3 regions of the Kitasatospora sp. HPM-01-4 genome follow, and region 3 is predicted to be linked to each of the others. Evidence: riboswitches for the same ligand, from Rfam matches in the RefSeq annotation. Region 3 holds a riboswitch; each other region holds the start of a gene.
What was found. Region 3 has a riboswitch for magnesium ahead of ACSMTC_RS29070 (NRAMP family divalent metal transporter). Riboswitches for the same ligand answer to the same signal wherever they lie in the genome.

Region 1 (6,795 bases), 6.0 Mb from region 3:
TGCGCCGCTCCAGCGTGCCGGAGCTGATCGGCCGCCCGCTGCGGCCGCTCGGACTCCGACTCGACCGGGGGATGCGGGCGTTCGGGCTGGCCGAGCACCCGCTGGCCCGCCCGGCGGCCCGCGAGCGCACCGGCGACGTGTTCTTCGCCGGCGCGGTGGCCGTGCTGGTGATCCTCGGGGCCTGGCAGGCCCTGGACTACGTCCAGCGCACGGTCGGACTGGGCGAGTTCGGGCACGCCCTCGCCCTGGGCGCGGCGACCTTCGGCCGGGTGGTGGTGCTGCTGGTGGCGGCCACCGCGGTGTGGGTGCCGATCGGGGTGTGGATCGGTATGAACCCGAAGGTCACCCGGTTCGCCCAGCCGGTGGTGCAGGTCCTGGCGAGCTTCCCGGCGAACTTCCTCTTCCCGTTCGCCACCGCGGCGTTCGTGGCGCTCGGCATCTCGCTGGACTTCGGTTCGGTCCTGCTGATGGCACTGGGCGCGCAGTGGTACATCCTGTTCAACGTCATCGCCGGCGCCTCGGCGATCCCCTCCGACCTGCGCGAGGCGATGACCGGCTTCCAGGTGCGCGGGCGGCTGCGCTGGCGCTCGTTCATCCTGCCGGCCGTCTTCCCCTACTACGTCACCGGAGGGATCACCGCCGCCGGCGGCGCCTGGAACGCCTCGATCGTCGCCGAGGTCGTGGAGTACGGCTCGCACCACCTGACCGCGACCGGCCTCGGCGCCTACGTCGCCGACGCCACCGGCATCGGCGACTTCCCCCGGATCCTGGTCGGCGTGACCGTGATGAGCCTCTACGTGGTCGCCCTCAACCGCCTGCTCTGGCGCCGCCTCTACCGCATGGCCGAGACCCGCTACGCACTCTGAGACCCGCTCGCTCCCCTGACCGGAGGGCCCGATGACCACCAGCACCCGCTCCACCATCGTCGCGGCCGAGGCGGTGACCAAGACCTTCACCACACCGGACGGGCGCGCGCTTCCGGTGCTGGAGGACATCAGCCTGCGGCTGTCCGAGGGCGAGATCGTCGCCCTGCTCGGCAAGTCCGGTTCCGGCAAGTCCACCCTGCTGCGCTGCCTGGCCGGGCTGATCGCCCCCTCGGCCGGCACCGTGGCCTACCGCGGTACCCCCCTGACCGCGGCCAACCCCGGCGTGGCGATGGTGTTCCAGTCCTTCGCCCTGCTGCCCTGGCTCACCGTCCAGCAGAACGTCGAACTGAGCCTGCAGGCACGGGGCGTGGCCGAGGGCGAACGGCGTGAGCGGGCCCTGAGAGCCATCGACCTGATCGGCCTGGACGGCTTCGAGGGCGCCTACCCCAAGGAGCTCTCGGGCGGCATGCGCCAGCGGGTCGGCTTCGCCCGCGCCCTGGTGGTCGAACCGGACGCGCTCTTCATGGACGAGCCGTTCTCCGCGCTGGACGTGCTGACCGCCGAGAACCTCCGCACCGAACTGGTCGGCCTCTGGGAGGGCCACGAGGCGCCGGTGAAGTCGATCCTGATCGTCACCCACAACATCGAGGAGGCCGTGCTGCTGGCCGACCGGATCCTGGTGCTGTCCTCCAACCCCGGCCGCATCCGCGCCGAGCTCACCGTCGACCTGCCCCGCCCCCGCGACCGCCGGACCCCGCAGTTCGAGGCGCTGGTCGACACCGTCTACGGCATCCTCACCGGTCGCGCCGAGGCCACCGCCGCCGCGTCCGGGCCCGCCGCCGGCCGGCCGACCGCGACCCCGATCACCGTCCCGCTGCCCGAGGCCAGCGTCGGCGGACTCGCCGGACTGCTGGAGATCCTGGTCGGCCGGGGCGGCGAGGACGGCCTGGCGGAGATCGCCGACGAGCTCAACTTCGAGGTGGACGACCTGCTGCCGCTGGTGGACGCCGCGGTACTGCTCGGCTTCGCCAGGACCGCCAACGCCCGGATCGAAATCACCGACTCCGGACGGGAGTTCACCGTCGCCGACATCCTCACCAGCAAGCAGCTGTTCGCCCGGACCGCCGCCCGCAACGCCCCTCTGGTCCGCGCCGTCGTCCAGGCCCTCACCGCCACCGACGACCGCACCATGCGCCGGGACTTCTTCCTCGACCTGCTGCGCCGGGGCTTCGACGCCGCCGACGCCCAGCGCCAGCTGGACATCGCCATCGACTGGGGCCGCTACGGCGAGCTCTACGACTACGACGCCCACGACACCCGGTTCACGCTGGAACCGGGCGCGGAGGCGGCACTCTGAGATCCACGGCGGGCCCTCGTCCGGGGAGTCGGCCCGCCCGGCGGGCCGGGCCTCACGCCGAGGGCTGGGCCTCGACGAACTCCAGCAGGTTGCCGACCGGGTCCTGGGTGTAGAAGCGGCGGGACGGAGGCAGGCTCTCGTCCCAGACCACCAGCGCACCGAGCGAGGCCAGGCGGGCGGCGAACTCGTCGATCTCGCTGACCGCCAGCCCCGGGTGGGCCTTGGTGGTGGGCCGGAAGCTCTCCTCGATCCCCAGGTAGAGCCGGACCCGGCCGCCGTCGGCCGCGAACCAGCAGCCGCGCCGGTCGGTCAGCGGCTGCGGCTTGGGGATCTCGGCCATCTGCAGCACATCGGCGTAGAAGGCGCGCAGCAGCTCCTCGCTGCCGGGCGGCGCGGCGAGCTGGACGTGGTCAAGAGCCGTGATCATGGAACGGGCTCCTCTCGGTTCGACGAATGGTCTTGGTGGGCCGGTCGGATCCGGCCGGTCCGGACCGACCGGCGACGGGGAGCGCGGCCTGCGGCGCCGCGGGCCCTGTCGCCGGTCGGTCTCAGCGGGTTCGGGTGGGCCGGACCGACGGCAGGTCCGCTCCCGCGGCACGCCGCCGGGCGGCGCCGGCCACGGCGCGCACCCCGGCCGGAACAGCGGTGAGCACGACCGCCTCGAGCAGCAGCAGGCCGAGCACGCCGATCAGCATCGTCCCCTCCGCGGTACGCGGGTGGAGCCTGGTCCTCGTCATCATCGTGATTCCCCTGTCGGTTGGCCGTGGTGGGCGGGTTCAGCCGTCCGAGTGCCGGGCGGCCTGGTCGGCGGCGACGGCGGCCTCCCAGCGGGCCCGTATCCGCTGCGGCGGGCAGGCGGGACGCTGGGCTGCGACGGCACTCAGGACGGGGTGATCGAGCGGACTCGCGGCCAGCCGCCCGGCCACCTCGGCCAGAACGGCGCGCACGCGACGGCGCGGGGAGCTGCTGGAGACGAACTCGACCTGGTGGAACGTGGCGAAGACGGACACGTCAACTCACCTTCGTGGACGGGCCGATGGGCATGCGAAGACACACCGCGGCCGGGGCTTTCGACGGTCGGCCGACGCCGTACCGCCGCGCCCTTGGCAGGCTGCACCCGGTGACGCGAACGCAGGAGAAGCGCGCAGAACGGGCGGCTACCGCATGCCAAGGAGGAACGAGGACAGACTGGGGTAAGGGCGACTGTGGCCCGGACTACTGCAATCCATGTCTCTCGCCTCCTCCCGGCCGGGGCGCGGAAACGCGCCGAATCGACACGGCCATGAGCGGACCGGCCCGATCGGCCGGTTCACCCCGACTCGTCAGAGCTTTGGCACTCCACGGCGTGATCCGGCCCGCGAGCCGGAAGCCACTTGGGATCAACCCTTAGGTCGGGAGGATCTGTCCTGATCCGGAGCGTCTCTCGACGGGTGGGATCAGTGGCCTGTGTCCGTGAAGACGCCTCACCGAACGAGGTGCCCTCTTCAAACCACAGAGAGCATAGTCCCTCCGCCAGGACGGGCCCGAACACTTTGCCAGAACTTGACCACCGGCGCCCGTGGCGACACCCGGCGCCGATGGGAACAGCCGCCCGGCCGCAACGGCCCCCGGGAGTGTCGGCGATATGACGCACCGTCAACTGCTGTAGAACCGTGGCATGTACCACACTCCGGCCACCGCCACCCGGAACTCCGGGGCCTCTCCGGCCATCCGCCGCCCTGCGGTCCTCCGCGCCGCCCGAAGCCTGCCCCGGCCCGTCGCCCTGGTCGCCGTCGCCACCGCCGTGGCCACCGTCTGCGCGACCGGCTTCACGCCGCCGGCCGGTACCGCCGTCCCGGCGGACCGGGTCCTGCAGCACCAGTTCGCCGCTGCGGCAAGGGAGTTCGGGGTGCCGCAGCCCGTCCTGCTGGCGCTGGCCTACCAGCAGACCCGTTGGGAGTCCCACCGGGGACGGCCGAGCACCACCGGCAACTACGGCGTACTCGGCCTGACCCAGGTGGACGTGGCGGCCGTGAACGCCGCCGCCGGACACCGGGAGCCCGAGGCACGGGGACGCGGCGACGACCGGCTCCCGGGGCGTCGCACCACCGGCCCGGCCGCCCGCCTCGTGGACTCCCCGGCGCTGCACACCCTGGACGCCGCCGCCGGGTTGCTCCACCGCCCGGCCGGACAGCTGAGGAGCGACCCCGCGCAGAACCTCCGCGGCGGCGCGGCCCTGCTCGCGCGGTACCAGCGGGCCCTCGGCGCCCCCCGGTCGGCCGACCCGGGTGCCTGGTACGGCGCGGTGGCCCGGTTCGGCGCGGGCGGCGCGACGGGGCAGGACGCCACGGCCGGCCGGGTACTCGCCGACCGGGTGTTCCGGACCGTTCGCACCGGCGCCTCGCGCACCACCCCCGAGGGCCAGCGGCTCACCCTGCCCGCCGACCCGGACCTGGTGGTGGCCCGGCCCCCGGACCGGCCCGTGCCGGGAGCCGGGCGGCAGGCCGCCGAGTGCCCGGAGGACCTCGGCTGCGACTTCGTCCCCGCCGCGTACGCCCTGACCGACCCCAAGGACCCGACCTCCTACGGGAACTACAACCCGGCCAACCGTCCCGAGGACGGCCAGCGGATCCGCTGGATCGTCATCCACGACACCGAGAGCGACTACGCCGGGGCGCTCGCCGCCTTCCAGGACCCGCGCGACCAGGCCACCGCGCACTACCTGGTGCGCGCCTCCGACGGGCACACCACCCAGCTGGTGCACACCCGGGACATCGCCTGGCACTCCGGCAACAAGACCGTCAACATGCACAGCGTCGGGATCGAGCACGAGGGGTTCGCGCTCCCCGAGGACCGGCCGACCTGGTACTCGGAGCAGCTGTACCGGTCCTCGGCCGAGCTGGTGCGCTACCTCGCGGCGCGGTTCGGCGTCCCGCTGGACCGCCGGCACATCATCGGCCACGACGACGTACCGGGGCCGACCCAGGCCGACGTCCCCAAGATGCACTGGGACCCGGGAACGTTCTGGGACTGGGGCCACTACCTCGAACTGCTGGGGGCGCCGATCGGGCCCGGCGCCGACGTCCCGCCGCGGGCCGGCGACACCGTCGTGATCGCCCCGGCCTTCTCCTCCAACCAGCCCCCGGTCACCGGGGTGGCGGCCCGGCCGGAGAACTTCGTCTATCTGCGCACCCGGCCGGCCGCCGACGCACCGCTGGTCAACGGCGGCACCACCAGGGCGGACGACTGGAGCGACAAGGCGGTGACCGGTACCGAGTACGTGGTCGCCGACCAGCAGGGCGACTGGACGGCGATCTGGTACGACGGCAAGAAGTGCTGGTTCGCCAATCGGAACGGACGAGCCGCCCGGACCGAGCCCGCGCCCGCCGGCCTGCCCGACCCCGCGGGTCCTCCCGCCCGGACGGTGCTGACCCCCCGCCCCGGCCTCGCCTCGATCCCGGTGTACGGCCGGGCCTATCCCGAGGCCGCCGCATACGCCCGCCACCCGGCCATCAAACCGCTGCCGGTGGTGGCGCTGGACGCGAGCGTTCCGGCGGGGCAGGCCTACCTGGCCGTCGACGGCACACCGGCGCCCGGCGACTACTTCTACGATCGGAACATCGACGGGGACGCACCCGACGACCGGACCCTGGTGGTCGGCACGGTCACCTACTACCCGATCCGCTACAACCACCGGCTGGCGTTCCTGAAGTCCTCCGACGTCGAGGTGGTCCGTCCGCAGCACCCGCGGAGCGCCTCCCGGGGCTGAGCCCGGCCGTCCCACCCGGCGCGGCGGGTCACCGCACCGGGTCGGGCCGGCAGGCACGCGCGCCCACGTCGGTCCACCGGGCTCAGGCCGGCAGGCACGCCCGCAGTTCGGCCGCACCGACCAGGGCGATGGCATGGCCGTCGTGCAGCACGACCGCCGTCTCCAGGCCGCGCTCAGTCAGCTCGGCGAGCGCCTTCTCGGCGGGCTGACCGGTGCCGAACTGGGGCAGCGGTACCGCGAGGTGCCCCGCCACCGGGTCTCCCGGCACGGCCGCTCCGCTCGCCACGGCCTCCGCCAGCCGGTCCAGCGCCACCGAGCCCGCCAACTCGGGTGCGGTGGGCCGGCGTTCGGGGCCGACCGGGCAGGGGCCGGCGGGGAGCACGGCCCGCTCGCCGCGCTCGCGCAGCTCTCGCAGTGCCGTCAGGGCGTCGGCGACGGTGGTGCGCCCGTTCAGGTAGGGCAGCGGCCGCTCCCTGGTGGCCGCCGGCACCGCGTCGCCGACCCGGACGGTGGCCGGGTCCCCGTCCAGGAAGCCCAGCCGCAGCAGCCAGTCGTCGTCGAAGTACTTGGTGAGGTACTGGCGTCCGGAGTCCGGCAGGATCGTCACCACGACGGCCTCGGGCCCAGCCTCGGCGGCGACCCTGAGGGCCGCGGCCACCGCGGTGCCGGCCGAGCCGCCGACCAACAGCCCCTGCTCACGGGCGAGTCGGCGGGACGTCAGGATCGACTCGCGGTCCTCGATCGGCAGGACCCGGTCCACCACGTCCTGGTGGTAGGACTGCGGCCAGACGTCCTCGACGGTCTCCGGGTGCCGCCAGTGCCCG
Region 2 (6,795 bases), 5.3 Mb from region 3:
CGCCCACCGGGACGTGCCACTGTCCGGTGCCGCCGCCGATCACGTGGTAGAGGAAGCAGCGGTTCTGGCGCAGCGACGGATCATGGGCGTGGCTGAAGGTGCCGATCAGCGCATCCGTCAGGACCACGCCGCGTACCAGGTCGTCGGTGAACGTCCGCTCCAGGGTCTCGCCGAGGGGCCGCTCGAACAGGGCGGTCCAGGCGGCCGGGTCGTCCACCCGGCGGCGCAGCTCCGCGCGGGTGGGCAGCGGCTCGGTGAGCGAGGGGAAGACCCGCCCTGCCACCCGGGAGGTCATCGCCCAGAACTCCTGCCAGGCGGTGAACTCCATTTCCGAGCCGGTCAGTTCACGGAAGTAGGCGGCGGTACGCGCCGGATCGCCGGCGTCCACCAGCAGCCCGGTCGGCCGCCCGGAGCGCACGGTAGGGGTGTACGAGGAGATCCGGCGCCGGCGGACCGTGAAGCGCAGGCCCAGCTCGTCGACGATCTTCCGTGGCAGCAGGCTCACCAGGTAGGAGTACCGCGACAGCCGCGCCGGCACGCCCGGGAACGCCTGGGCCGAGACCGCCGCCCCGCCGGTGCGGTCCAGCCGTTCGAGCACCAGGACGCTGCGCCCGGCCCGTGCCAGGTACGCCGCAGCGACCAGCCCGTTGTGGCCGCCGCCGACGATCACGACGTCGTAGCGGGAGTGACCGGGAGTCCCCTGCACAGGCTGCATGAGGCTGTCCTACCAACCGAGCGCGCCGATGGCCAGCATGTCGGCTCAGGCGAGCACCTCGTGCTCGGCGCGGTCGTGTTCGTCCTCCAGGTGCCAGTGCAGGTCGCGGACGCCCGGTTCGAGGGAGAGCCGGGTGACCACCTGCTCCAGGGCGGCGGTGACGTCGCCGGTGACCGCGACCGTGGCGCGCAGGCTGGTGGTCTCGCCCTGCTCGCGGCGGGCGCGCAGGCCGGTCGGCGCGAGGCCGGAGGCGGCCAGCGCCTGCAGCAGGAGCGCGCGGATCTGGGTCTCCGCCTGGCGTTCGCACTCCAGGTGGACGGTGGCCCGGGTGGTCGAGTCGGGGTCGGTGCCGGCCGAGGGCGCGCGGTCGAGCAGCCGGCCGGCCGGGCGCAGGACGAGGTGGACGGTGAGCACCGCGAGGGCGCCGAGGACGGCCAGGTCGAGCTTGCCGGAGGCGGCGAGGACACCGACGGCGGCGGAGCACCACAGGGTGGCCGCGGTGTTGAGGCCGCGCACCCCGGCGCCGTCGCGGAGGATGACGCCACCGCCGAGGAAGCCGATGCCGGAGACGACGTAGGAGGCGACCCTGGTCGGGCTGCCGGTGTCGCCGACGGCCTCGCTGTAGAGCACGAACAGGGTGGCTCCCGCGGCGACCAGCGCGTTGGTGCGCAGGCCGGCCATCCGCGCACGCCACTGGCGTTCGACGCCGATCAGGGCCCCGCAGCTGACACCGGCGGCGAGGCGGACGAGGAAGTCGAGGGTGGTCAGGGCGTGCACGGGGCACCTCCTTCGGAACGGGGCGGCGAGCCGAGTCAACCCGGGCCTGGTGAATCCCGGGCGACATCGGTCGGGCGAGGGGCGTACGTGTGGTCGATCTCGGGGCGGGCCGTCAGCTGAGCGGCGGCCGGTTCCCCGGGCCGTTCGGTCCGGAACGCTCGGCGTGCTCGGCGATCCGCTGGGCGGCCGCCGCGGGCAGAGCGAGCCGCTCGGCGATCTCCTCGGGGCGGTGGCCCTGGAGGAGTAGCTGGTAGGCGGTGTGCACCCGGGCGTCATAGGCCACCTCGGGCGAGGTGGTGGCCGCGAAGTCGCGGTGGTCGAGGAGGTACAGCCGCGGCGTGCCGTCCTGCAGGGTCAGCCGCAGGTATCCGCGGGCACGGCAGTCGGCCGGAGCCATCGGCACGAGCGGGGCGGTGTGGGCCGCGGCGCCGGTCCTCCGGAGGCGAAGGCCTCGCAGCAGGTGTGCGGCCCGGCGGCCGAGGTGGATACCGGTGGGCCGGGACGTGGCGGCGGGGCCGTGCACGGTGCGGCCGATCATCAGGGTGGTCATGGCAACCTCCAGGGGCAAAGGCTGGAGGGCACGCGGGGGCGGACCCACGGCAGGCCGGGCGACCGCACCCGGGTGCGGGCGGATCGCTGGCGTCGGAGTCAGCCGTGAGGAGTGTCAGCGCGTGCCGGTACGAAGCGAGGACAGGCGGGCGCGGGGCCGGATACGGCCCGTACTACTGCATTCCATGTCTCTCGCCTCCTCCCGGCCGAGGCGCACGACGGCGCCTGAACGACACGGCAAGGAGCTCACCGACGCGCACGGAAGCCGCCGGCTCACCCCAACTCGTCAGAGCTTTGGCACTCCACGGCGTAATCCGGCCCGCGGGCCGGAAGCCACTTGGGGTCACCCCTTAGGTCGGGGAGACCTGTCCTGATCCGGAGCGTCTCTCGACGGGTGGGATCAGTGGCCTGTGTCCGTGAAGACGCCTCACCGAACGAGGTGCCCAATGAAAACCTCAGCCACTATAAACCGAAAAGCGGGCCGCGCAAGCCGGTTCGAGGGGAGGGAGCCCACGGTACGAGGCGTTCTCGGCCGGGAGGCGCACCGGCCGTGGCCGCGGTGGATGAACTGCTCCGGTCGCCCACGACGCATGGTCGACCGCGGGCGACGCAGGTCCGACTCCGCCGCGGTGGAGCACGGTTGACGGTTGATCGGAAGCCCTTCCGGCCGGCCGGGATCATCGAATGGCGGATCCGCTCCCGCTGAGGCGGGAGCCGGCCTCGGGCCGATCGGGTGTCCATGGGTGTGATCGCGGGAAGCGGGACGACCGCCGTTCCGCGGGGGCGGGGGTGGTGCGGCGCACGGGTCTCGCGGGTCGTCGGCGTCGGATCGCGACTGGCGCCCGGCAGCCGCCCGGCACCGCCGCTGAGAGCGCTGTCCTGGCCCCTCACCCCGCCTGTCCGTCGGACGTGAGAACGGTCTCAAGAAGCCGCGAACGCTTTGGAAGCGTGCGACCGGCGGCCATTGTCGAAAGGAAGCCCGGTGGCATGCCGGGCCTCTGTACGACCCCAGGAGCAACAGCCATGCCGGAGCAGGCCACCACCCGCACGATTCTTCGCCGGGCCGCAGCAGGATGCGCCGCCGTCCTTCCGCTCGCGCTCGCCTGCGCGTGCGGCGCGACCTCGTACGGCGCCGCTACGAGCGGTAGCGCCGCCGCCGCGGCCGGGAGCCCGAGCGTGCGGGTCAGCGCCACCACGCCGGCGCCCGCGCAGCCGTCCCCCGGAGCAGTACCGCCCGGCGCCGGTACCCCCGGTACGGCGCCGCCCGGCGCCGCCGCCTCCGCAGCCGCGCCTGCGAGCCCCGCCGCCCCCGGCGCCACCACCGGGCAGACACCCGGCCACGGCGCGCCGGCCGCTGTGACGGGTGCCGCACCCGTCGCCCTCTCCACCAAGCACGCCGCCCCCACCACGGCCCCCACCACAGGGACCGCCGTGCCTGCGCCGGCCCCCGCCGTGCCCGCGCCAGCCGCCCCCGGCAAGCCCGCCGCGCCCGCGCCGGCCGCCGCCAAACCCGCCGCGCCCGCCCCCGCAGCGCCGCAGCCCGTACCGGACGCCCCGGGCTCGTCGATCGTCTACCACACCGCCACCGCCGGCGGCGGGGGCAAGACGGTCGCGCTCACCTTCGACGACGGCCCCGGCCCGGCCACCGACGCGATCCTCGACCTGCTGCAGCGCTACCACGCCAAGGCGACGTTCTGCGAGATCGGCCCCCAGGCCACCGCGAACCCGAAGGCGGTCCAGCGCATCCTGGCCGAGGGCCACCGCCTGTGCGACCACACCGTGCACCACCCGCAGCCGATGCACACCCTCCCGCAGGACCAGCAGGTCTACGAGATCGACGCGGCCAAGGACATGATCCTCAAGGCCGGCGGCCCGGGCGCCGAGGTCTCGTGGTTCCGCGCCCCCGGCGGTGACTTCACCGCCCAGAACCGCCAGATCGCCGTGCAGGCCGGTCTGCGCCCGCTCGGATGGACGGTCGACACCCGCGACTGGGCGAAGCCCGGGGTCGCGGAGATCGTCGCCACCGCGCAGCGCGAGCTGCACCCGGGCGGCATCATCCTGATGCACGACGGCGGCGGCGACCGCAGCGAGACGGTGGCCGCGCTGTCCCAGCTGCTCCCGTGGCTGGTCGAGCAGGGTTACACCTTCGACTTCCCGGCCGGCTGACGCAGACCGGAGCACACCCGGCGGTCTGCGAACGGCCGGCGGTCACCGACCGGCTCCGCGCCCGTCCGCCGTGCCCGCGCCCGTCCGCCGTGCCCGCGCCCGTCCGCCGTGCCCGCCCCCGTCCGCCGTGCCCGCTCCTCGGACCGCCGCGCGTCGCCGTCGACGACCGGAACGGCAAGGTGCGCGGTCACTGGGCGACTTGGGGCACGAGAGCCGCCGGTAGGTCGCCCGGCTCGCGCCCACGCATCGACGGGTACTCCGGGAAGCCCGGACCGCTCGCGGACCGCGGTCGCCGCCGCAGCTGAGGAGGAACGGGTGAGCACCGCCGCCCAGGGGACGCTTCGGCCCATGCCGGAGCTGGTCAGCGTCGTGATCCCGGCCCGTGATGCCGCGCTGGTGCTGCCCGGCCAGCTGGAGGCGCTGAGCCGGCAGGAGTACCCGGGGGCGTGGGAGGTCGTCGTGGCGGACAACGGCTCCGCCGACGGTACGGCCGACGCGGCCCGGGAGTGGAGGCCCGAGCTGCCGGAACTGAGGGTGGTGGACGCCTTCGCGCGCAAGGGCATCAACCATGCCCGCAATGTCGGAGCGGCCGCCGCCCGGGGTGACTTCCTGGTCTTCTGCGACGCGGACGACGCCGCGACCCCCGGCTGGCTGCGGGCGATGGCCCAGGCCTCCCGCACCGCCGACCTGGTCGGCGGGTACCCGGAGTACTTCGCCGTCCACAACCGGCAGGCCTGCTCCTGGCGCAGGCCGCAGCCCCGCGACCGGCTCCCCGAGATGATGGGCTACCTGCCGTACGCGGTGGGCGCCACCCTCGGTGTGCGGACCGAGGTGCTGCGCGCCCTCGGCGGCTTCAACGAGGGGTACGCGGGCGGCGGTGACGACGTCGAGTTCTGCTGGCGGGCCCAACTCGCCTCGTACGCCCTGGTGTTCGCACCGGACGCGGTGATGCGCTACCGCGTGCGCGAACAGCTCTGGCAGGCCGCCCGCCAGGCCTACGGCTACGGCAGGGCCGACCCCCGGCTGATGCGCGACTTCCGTGCCCACGGCCTGCCGCCCGCGAGCACCCGGTCGGCACTTCGTGCCTGGTACCGGATCGCACGGCGCCTTCCCGAGGCCATCTCGCCGGAGCGGTCCGGGAGTTGGTGGCACGGTGCAGCCTGGCGGGCCGGTCGCCTGGTGGGCAGCGTCCGTCACCGGGTGCGCTGTCTGTGAGTCCGGCGCGGCCCGGTCGGCCGCGCCGGCGCCGCTCTCGGTCAGCTCTCGATCCAGCCGTGGTCCCCGGCGAACCGCAGCAGCGCCCGGCGGACCTGGAGGATCTGCTCCCCGGTCAGCGTCCCGGCCGCCTCCAGCAGGACCTCGGTGATCTCGCGGTGGAACTCGTCGGCGCTGAGCACGTCGCACAGACAGTCGTCGTCCGCCTGCCCGGCGGCACGGGCCGTGGGAACCCGGCTGTCGGGTGCCGGGAGGGACGACGGCTTGTGGGCGGCCCCCGCGGCGAGGCGGACGGACGAGGCCTTGAGCCCGCGGTCACCGTCCTCGATCTCGAACTCGACGGCCAGCCCGGGGCGCACCTGGGACTCGGGGATCAGCAGGTCGTTCACATGCAGGAACACGTCCTCCCCGCCATGGCCCGGAGCGATGAACCCGTAACCTCGCGCACTGTCGAACCGCACCACACGACCGGCGACCACGCCAACCCCCAAACTACGGCCGGGCCCCTTGCCCGAGCCGACCTGGGGCAGAGGATATCCCCGTCCGACCTGATCGGGTGATCGGCAACCGGGGCCGCAGGAGCGCGCGTTGACGCCCTCCGGTCGCGGCCGCCCGGGCGTGGGTGGTGCCGAGGGCCCGCCCGGCCCCGCTCGGGGCTGGGTGCCCGAGCGGGGCCGGGCGGGCGGAGCGGGTTACGGCTGGCGGCACCAGACGGCGGTCGGGCGGTCCTGCCGCACCAGGTAGTCCGGGTGGTTGCCGCCGTGGTCGACCATGATGACCCGGTACTTGTCCTGGTTGAACACCCAGTACCAGTGCATGCCGCCGCTCGGGTCGTCCATGCCGGTGACGGGCAGGAAGGCGTCGACCCGGGTGACGCCCTTGAGCGACTGCCACTGACTGAGCTGCCGGTCGTCCCGCTGCAGCCGGTCGGGGTAGGCCTGACCGGAGCGGCCGATGGACATCAGGCGGTAGCGCTGGCCCACCTCGGTGGTGTGGAACACCCAGTACCAGTACGTGCCGTCGCCGGACGGCCGCATGTCGGGGACCGGCAGGAAGGCGTCCACCCGGGTGACCGGGGGAGCCGCGGCGAGGGAGTTCCACTTGCTCACCGGCCGGTCCTCGGTGACCACCTGGGAGGTGTACGGTTCGGCGGCGGCGAGCGTGATGAAGCGGTAGACCTGCTGCCCGCCCACGGTGTGGAAGACCCAGTAGCTGCTCTTCCCGCCGGTCCGCTGCTCGAAGGGCACGGGCAGGATGGTGTCGATCTGGGTGACGCCCTTCAGCGCGGGCCAGCTGGAGTACGGCCCGACGGTCTTGACCACGACCCCGGTGCGGTCGGTCACCTCACCGGTGGTGAGCGGGCCGAGCTGGGA
Region 3 (6,795 bases):
GGTGGCACTCGGCGCCGGGTGGGTTCAGGGTGTTTAAGCGGGCTTGCGGCCGTGGTTGGCCTTCTTGCCGCGGCGGGCCTTCTTCTTACGGGCGCGCTTGGACATGCCTCTCCTGTTCCTTGAACTCCGGTGCGGTGTCAGGCCTGGGCGACCAGCTGGTCGGCGAGCTTGGCCAGCCGGCGGCGGGACCGCTCCTCGTGCACGACCTGGGCGGTCGGCGCGATGTCGCCGCCGTCGTAGTACTCGCCGTTGACCAGCTCGGTGCCGGGCAGGCAGAGCCGGACCACCGCGGCCGCCCCTTCGGCCGGCGGTGCGCCCACCCGTCCGTACAGCGGCAGCAGGGCGGTGTCGCACAGCCCCGGGTTGAGGCTGACCGCCGTGATCCCGCTGCCCTCGGGGGCCATCTCGCCGGTGGCCATGGTCAGCGCGAGCTGCGACTGCGCGTACGCGGCGACCCGGGAGTACTTCTTGACCCGGTGCGGGTCGGTCCAGTTCATCGCGGCCGTACGGTGCAGGGAGGACGAGACGTTGACCACCCGCGCGCCCCGGGCGGCCGCCAGCGTGGTCCGCAGCTGCCTGGCCAGCAGGTGTGCGGCAAGGAAGTTGACCTGGAGCGAGACCTCGTTGCCGTCGTCCGTGAGGGTGCAGCGCTCGGGCGCCATCACCGCCGCGTTGTTGACCAGCAGGTCGAGCGCGGGCACCGTCGCGGCGACCGCCCGGGCCAGCGCCGAGACCTCCGCGAGATGCCTGAAGTCCGCTGCGAACGGCAGGAGTCGGGAGCGGTCGGCTCCGGCGGCGGCCAGCCGCGCGACGGCGTCCTCGCCCTCGGCGGCGGTGCGGGCGTGCACCAGGACGGTGGCACCGTGCTCGGCGAGCAGGCGGGCGCTCTCCCATCCGATACCGGAGGAGGCACCGGTCACCAGGGCGGTCCGGTTCGACAGAACACGGTCCGCGGGGGACGGCAGGGACGACAGGACTGCGTCGGGCATGACCCATCCAAGGGGTTGCAGGCAACCCGGGGTGCCGCCGCGCGACCAACCGCGCGGCGGGGGCCGGGACTGCGAGATGTGTACGTGCTTGCGAGTCGCGCGTATCCGTGTACGCGCGGGTGACCGAACGCAGGCGGGCCCCGGCCGGAAGTGACCGGGAGCCCGCCTGCGGCGCGATCGGGAGCGTTGCTTCGCGGGGAGGAAGCGCTACCGGATGGCGACGAAGACCGCGACAACAGCCCCCGCCCGCGGATGCGGCGGGCGATCGTGGTGGCGTGTCGAGCAGGTCATGCCCTCATTCAAGTCGACCGCCGATCGTGGGGGCAAGGACGGTTCACCCTCCCTGATGAATCCTTGATACCGCATCAGCCTTCCGGGTCCCGCAGCGACCAACGCACGACCGGATTACGGGTGTTGGCCGTCGGCTAAGGGCTCGCCCCGGCCCGTCAGGTCCTATCCGCCGCGGCCCGGTGGGCGGCGGTGTCGGCGAGGAGGCGGGCCAGGTCGGCGGGGAGGTCGAGGTGGCGGGCGATCCAGGCGGCATCGCGGCCATGGGCGGCGAGGACCCAGGCGGTCTGCAGCCGGTTGCGGCCGGGGTCGGCCGAGAGCGGGAGCAGCCGGGCTATCTCCTCTTTTGGGTAGCCTTCCAGCGCCTTCGCGTCGTACCACTGCCCGTCCGGCGACGGGAGGGGCGCGGTGGAGCGGCCCCGGCGGGCCATGGCACGGTGGCTCCAGCGCACCACCGCGACCAGCACGAACACGGTGGCTCCCGCACCGAACAGACAAGCCCCGATCAGCGGCCGGGCCCGGCCCGGGGCGAGGCCGAGCGCGACCATCTCGACCAGCAGCAGGGTGAGCACGCCGAGCAGCGCCGTCCCCTCCCGGGTACGGGGGCGGGTGATCCGGGCAGGTGGGCGGACGTCCCGGGGCGGCATGGCCCGGGAGTGGAAGTACGGCCTCATCGGAGTTCCTCCGCGTCGGGTTCTCGCGCCGCTGCCCGGGCACCGGCGGTACGAGGCCGGGGCCGCCGCCCGGGGAGGCGGCCCCGGTCAGGGGGATCAGGCGATGGCTTCCTCGTCCACTCCGGTGCTGCCGTCGTGCAGGTGCCAGTGCAGGTCCCGGACGGCCGGTTCGAGCGAGAGCCGGGTGACCACCCGCTCCTCATCGGCGACCGACCGTAGTTGACCGGCCGTCAGGCCGCCACGAACGCCAGGCTCGGGTCGTACTTGTACCCGATCTGGCGGACGGTGGCGATACTGGCGCGGTGGTCCGGACCGAGCTTGCGGCGCAGCCGGGCGATGTGGGTGTTGATGGTGCGGGTGTCACCGTTGTCCGGCCGCTCCCAGACGGCCTCCATCAGCTGGCCGCGCGAGTGAACCCGCAGCGGATTGGCCACCAGGTGCGCGAGAAGTTCGAACTCCAGGTAAGTCAGCTCGAGTTGGCGCCCTTCGACGGTGGCGGTCCGGAAGGTCTGGTCGACCACCACACGCTGCTGCGCCGACCTCGCGGGCCGGCCCGGAGCGGCGGCCAGGGTGGTGGCCGGGGTGGTGGCCGAAGCGGCGGGCGGGGCAGCGGGCGGGGCGGGGCGGTGGGTCGCGGTGTGGTGGTCCGAGAAGATGACGTTCAGCCGTGGGTAGCGCACGACCATGTCGGCCTCCTGGCGGTACGAGTACGAGTTCGGGTTCGGGCTTGGGCGGCGGGCGTCCGGTCGGCGAGGGGCTCGGTCGGCGGAGTCCGCCGGCACAGGGCTCAACCGGCGGAGGATTCAGGCGGCCGAGCGCCAGGTGGCCTCCAGGCGCGGCCGGCCGTCGCGGCCGGGAACGGTGTGCCAGCCGGCCCGCAGTGCCGTCCGGCGCACCGGTACCGGAGACGGCTCGACCGGCGAGGCCGGCGCGTGCAGGACCACGCTGTCGAGCGCGGCCGCCGACAGGCTGTCGGCGAGGTGCGTCCTGGACGACCGGGAGGCTCCCCGGGCCCGGCCGACCGGAATCGGGATGTTGATCTGGAACAGGGCGAGTGCGGACACGGGACGGTCACCTCCGTGGTGAGAACGGCATGCCGAAGCCATGGCTCGGCGTGCTGCAAGGCGAAGAGTGGGAGGGGTACGGGGCGCAGGGAGTGCCACGCACCGAAGGGGCGCGAGGCGCGGGAGGAGCGCGACGTACGAAAGTGGCGCGAGGCGCGGGGAAGTGCGCCGGTGCCGGGGACCGCGGCGGGCGGTCAGGCGGCCCGGACGCCCTGAACAGCCCGGGCGGCCTCGGCGATCCGGTGTGCGGCCGGCAGCGGCAGGTCGGCGAAGTGCGCGAGCCAGCCGGGGTGGTGGCCCTGACGGGCCAGCAGGTATGCGAGGTGCACGCGGGGCTCGTACGCGGAGTCGGCGTAGTTCGGCGTCCCGGAGTCGGGGCAGGTGCCGGGGTCGTCGAGCCGGTAGGCGCGCTCGGCGCCGTCGTGCAGGGTCAGACGCAGGCGCGGGCAGCTGTGGGCGCGCCGGGCGGTGATGCCGTCCGGCTCGACGGTGCGGCCGGTCTGGCGGGGGTGGAGCAGCGAGACGTGCATGGCTGGTTCTCCCTTCCTCGGGCGAGGGGGCGGCGAGAGGCCTATGACTGTTCGGGACTACGGGGTGGGGCACCGGTGGTGCCGGGGTGGGGGAGGCCGCTGTGGGCCGGCCTCCCCCACCGCCGGGTCACTGGGAGATCGCCACCTGGACGATCTTCACGACGACCAGGACCATCGCGACCAGCAGGTAGGTGCGCAGCGCGCCCATGCCGATCTTGCGGGCGGTGGACATGGTCGGACGGGCCAGGGTCTCCAGCGGGGGCATCCGCCAGTTCTCGCGCCCGGTGCGGTCGATCGGGTCCTCCTTGGTGGCGGTGCGCCGGCGGGTGAAGGAGAACCCGGCGGCCAGCACCCCGAGGACGCCGCAGGCGGCCATGATGTCGAGGATCGCCGAGGAGCTGATGTTCGGCCACAGGACCGAGGCGGTCAGGATGACCGACAGGGTGACCAGGACGCCGATCACGGCGGAGGTGAAGGCGTTGGTCTTGGGACCGTTCACCCAGGGGCCCAGGGCCTCCTTGTCGTTGCAGAGCAGCAGCAGGAAGACCGAGGCGGAGGGCAGCAGCACACCGGCCAGGACCTGGACGCCCTGGGTGAGCAGGCCCAGCGTGCTGTCGCTGGCGGCCAGGACGATGATCGCCGCGGCGGCGACCAGACCGGCGTAGACGGCGTAGAAGCCCTTGGCGTTGCCGACCCCGCGGTGCAGCGAGTGCTTGATGCCGAAGACGTCGCCGATCGCGTAGGCGGTGGAGAGCGAGACCGCGAAGGCGCCGATGATCGAGGCGTCCAGCAGGGCGATCGCGAACAGCACGCCGACCAGCTTGCCCGCGTGGTCCTCCAGGCCCTTGGCGATGCCCGCCGCGTCGGTGAACTGGCCGAAGCCGTCGGTGCCGGTGAAGGCGGCGGCGGTGAAGCCCATCATCGCGGCGGCGCCGACGACCACGATCACGATGCCGATCCACAGGTCGGCCTTCTCGTACTTCATGAAGCGCGGGGTGATCCGCTTGTCGATGACGTACGACTGCTGGAAGAAGAGCTGCCAGGGGGCGACCGTGGTACCGACGATGCTGATGATCAGCAGCATCACGGTGGCCAGCTCGCCGCTGCCGCCGGGCATGCTGGGAACCACGAAGTCGTGGGCCATCTGCGAGGTCTTGGGGTGGACCATGAAGTAGATCGGCACCAGCAGCAGCGATCCGGCGCACAGCGCGACCGCGATCCGCTCGAAGCGGCGGAAGGAGCCGGTGAAGGCGGAGGCGATGATGATCGCGGCGGCCAGGATGACCGAGCCGACCTTCGGCAGACCCAGGTAGCCCGCCGCCAGCGTGATCCCGATGAACTCGGTGACCAGGGTCAGCGCGTTGAGCAGGAACAGGTCGATCACGCTGAACGCGCCCCAGAACTTGCCGAAGCGCTCCAGGATCAGCCGGGCGTGGCCGACACCGGTGACGGCACCCAGTCTGAGCACCATCTCCTGGTTGACGTAGAGCACCGGGACCAGCAGCAGCAGGGTCCACAGCAGGCTGGTGCCGTAGTTCTGGCCGGCGTTGCCGTAGGTGGAGAACGCACCGGCGTCGTTGTCGCCGACCATCACGATCAGGCCGGGCCCGACGATCGCCAGCAGCGTCTTGAGCTTGGCGGAGAGGCCCTGGCGCGGGTCGGTGTCGTTGAGGCTGATGGTGCCCAGGGCGCCCTGGATGTCGCCGACGTGAGCGTCGTCGAGCACCGCGGCGCGCGGCGCCGAGATCGACGGTGGAGTCATCGTGGTGTCGGTCATGGCGAACCTCCCTTGCCCCCCGGTTTCACGGGGAGAGTTCGGGTGGCGCGCAGCAGCAATCCCCTTCACGAGGGCACACCGCGGCAGCCCGCGGCGGAATAGCGCCATGAGGTCATAAGGACATGAGGGCATGGCGCAGCACCGAGCGGACGGTGTGTCAGAAAAGCTCGTGAAGAAGGTTGTTACCGCGTGCCGATGGAGAACGAGGACATGCGGATGTGGGGCCGTTTATGGCCCGGACTACTGCAACTCGAATCCATGTCTCTCGCCTCCTTCCGGCCGGGACGCAGCTGTGCGTCGTATCGACACGGCAAGGAGCGGACCAGCCGAAACGGCCGGTTCACCCCAACTCGTCAGAGCTTTGGCACTCCACGGCGTGATCCGGCTCACCAGCCGGAAGCCACTTGGGATCAACCCTTAGGTCGGGAAGATCTGTCCTGATCCGGAGCGTCTCTCGACGGTTGGGATCAGTGGCCTGTGTCCGTGAAGACGCCTCACCGAACGAGGTGCCTTTTCAAACCTCATCAAGCGTAGACCCACCGGAAGGGTGCACCGACCACATTTACCGAATTTTGACCGATCTTCTCGATCGAAACGGGAACCCCGGTGCCGTCCTCGACAACTCCGGCCACTGCGAGCCGTTTTGCGACCCGCTTTCACCCTCACGGCCCGATCCGGCGCCCCCTGGGGCCGCCGCTCAGGGCGGCCTGCAGCAGCACGGCCGGCGCGAAGAGCCTGGTCGGCGGCGCGGTCAGCGAGAGGGTGTCGATGAAGGCGTCCTGCGCGGCCTTGCTGCGCTGGGCGGCGTTCAACACCCGGTCCAGATAGGCGTGCTGGAGCTTCAGCAGCGGCCCCCGACGGCCGCCGAGGGTGGTGTCGTAGCGCAGGTCCTCGGCGCAGGCCGCCCGCCAGGCCGCCCCCGCCTCGCGGAACACCGCGCGCTGGATCATCCTGGAGTTCACCGGGAGTTCAACTACCGTCTGTCTACGGGCGATCGGTCCACGGGACCTGTGGGCTCCGGAAGCTCCGGCCGCGAGCAGATCGCGCAGCACCAGCGCGGACCGGGCCGCCACCGACATGCCCTGCCCGTACATCGGGTTGAAGGTGCAGGCAGCGTCGCCGACCACCAGCAGCCCCTCGGGTAGACCGGCCAGCCGCTCGTAGTGCCGCCGCCGGCTGGGCGGCGGGCGGAAGCCGTGGATCGGGGCGACCGGTTCGAGGCCCTTGAGCAGCTCGTACAGGTCCGGTGTGCGCAACTCCCGGCTGAAGGCGAGGAATCCGTCGAGGTCGGTGGGTGCGGTGAAGCCGCGCATCCCGCCGACCGTCACCATCCAGCGGTCCCCCTCCACCGGGAACAGCAGCCCGAAGCGCGGATTGCGCCCGGGCCGGGGCTGGAGGTAGAGCGCACGGCCGGCGGACAGGCCCCCCTCGGCCCTGCGGAACAGCCCGGTCGAGTAGCTGACCCCGCCGTCC

Region 1: another riboswitch for magnesium. It lies ahead of ACSMTC_RS02650 (hypothetical protein); the one in region 3 lies ahead of ACSMTC_RS29070 (NRAMP family divalent metal transporter).
Region 2: another riboswitch for magnesium. It lies ahead of ACSMTC_RS05835 (hypothetical protein); the one in region 3 lies ahead of ACSMTC_RS29070 (NRAMP family divalent metal transporter).

What each region holds. Positions count from the first base shown of each region.
Region 1 covers NZ_JBPQGP010000005.1:603,998-610,792, forward strand. The annotation lists gene ACSMTC_RS02630 (ABC transporter permease) at 1-866, shown strand, start outside; gene ACSMTC_RS02635 (ABC transporter ATP-binding protein) at 898-2,223, shown strand; gene ACSMTC_RS02640 (VOC family protein) at 2,276-2,650, opposite strand; gene ACSMTC_RS02645 (hypothetical protein) at 2,772-2,960, opposite strand; gene ACSMTC_RS02650 (hypothetical protein) at 3,000-3,233, opposite strand; M-box (ykoK) riboswitch at 3,530-3,705, opposite strand; gene ACSMTC_RS02655 (N-acetylmuramoyl-L-alanine amidase) at 3,881-5,971, shown strand; gene ACSMTC_RS02660 (pyridoxal-phosphate dependent enzyme) at 6,054-6,795, opposite strand, start outside.
Region 2 covers NZ_JBPQGP010000005.1:1,377,260-1,384,054, reverse strand. The annotation lists gene ACSMTC_RS05845 (phytoene desaturase family protein) at 1-715, opposite strand, end outside; gene ACSMTC_RS05840 (MgtC/SapB family protein) at 761-1,492, opposite strand; gene ACSMTC_RS05835 (hypothetical protein) at 1,605-2,042, opposite strand; M-box (ykoK) riboswitch at 2,312-2,487, opposite strand; gene ACSMTC_RS05830 (polysaccharide deacetylase family protein) at 3,065-4,207, shown strand; gene ACSMTC_RS05825 (glycosyltransferase family 2 protein) at 4,523-5,422, shown strand; gene ACSMTC_RS05820 (cold-shock protein) at 5,464-5,901, opposite strand; gene ACSMTC_RS05815 (Dyp-type peroxidase) at 6,115-6,795, opposite strand, start outside.
Region 3 covers NZ_JBPQGP010000005.1:6,645,533-6,652,327, reverse strand. The annotation lists gene ACSMTC_RS29095 (SDR family NAD(P)-dependent oxidoreductase) at 138-989, opposite strand; gene ACSMTC_RS29090 (hypothetical protein) at 1,436-1,951, opposite strand; gene ACSMTC_RS29085 (winged helix-turn-helix domain-containing protein) at 2,182-2,637, opposite strand; gene ACSMTC_RS29080 (hypothetical protein) at 2,755-3,015, opposite strand; gene ACSMTC_RS29075 (hypothetical protein) at 3,210-3,545, opposite strand; gene ACSMTC_RS29070 (NRAMP family divalent metal transporter) at 3,673-5,322, opposite strand; M-box (ykoK) riboswitch at 5,660-5,835, opposite strand; gene ACSMTC_RS29065 (NAD(P)/FAD-dependent oxidoreductase) at 5,985-6,795, opposite strand, start outside.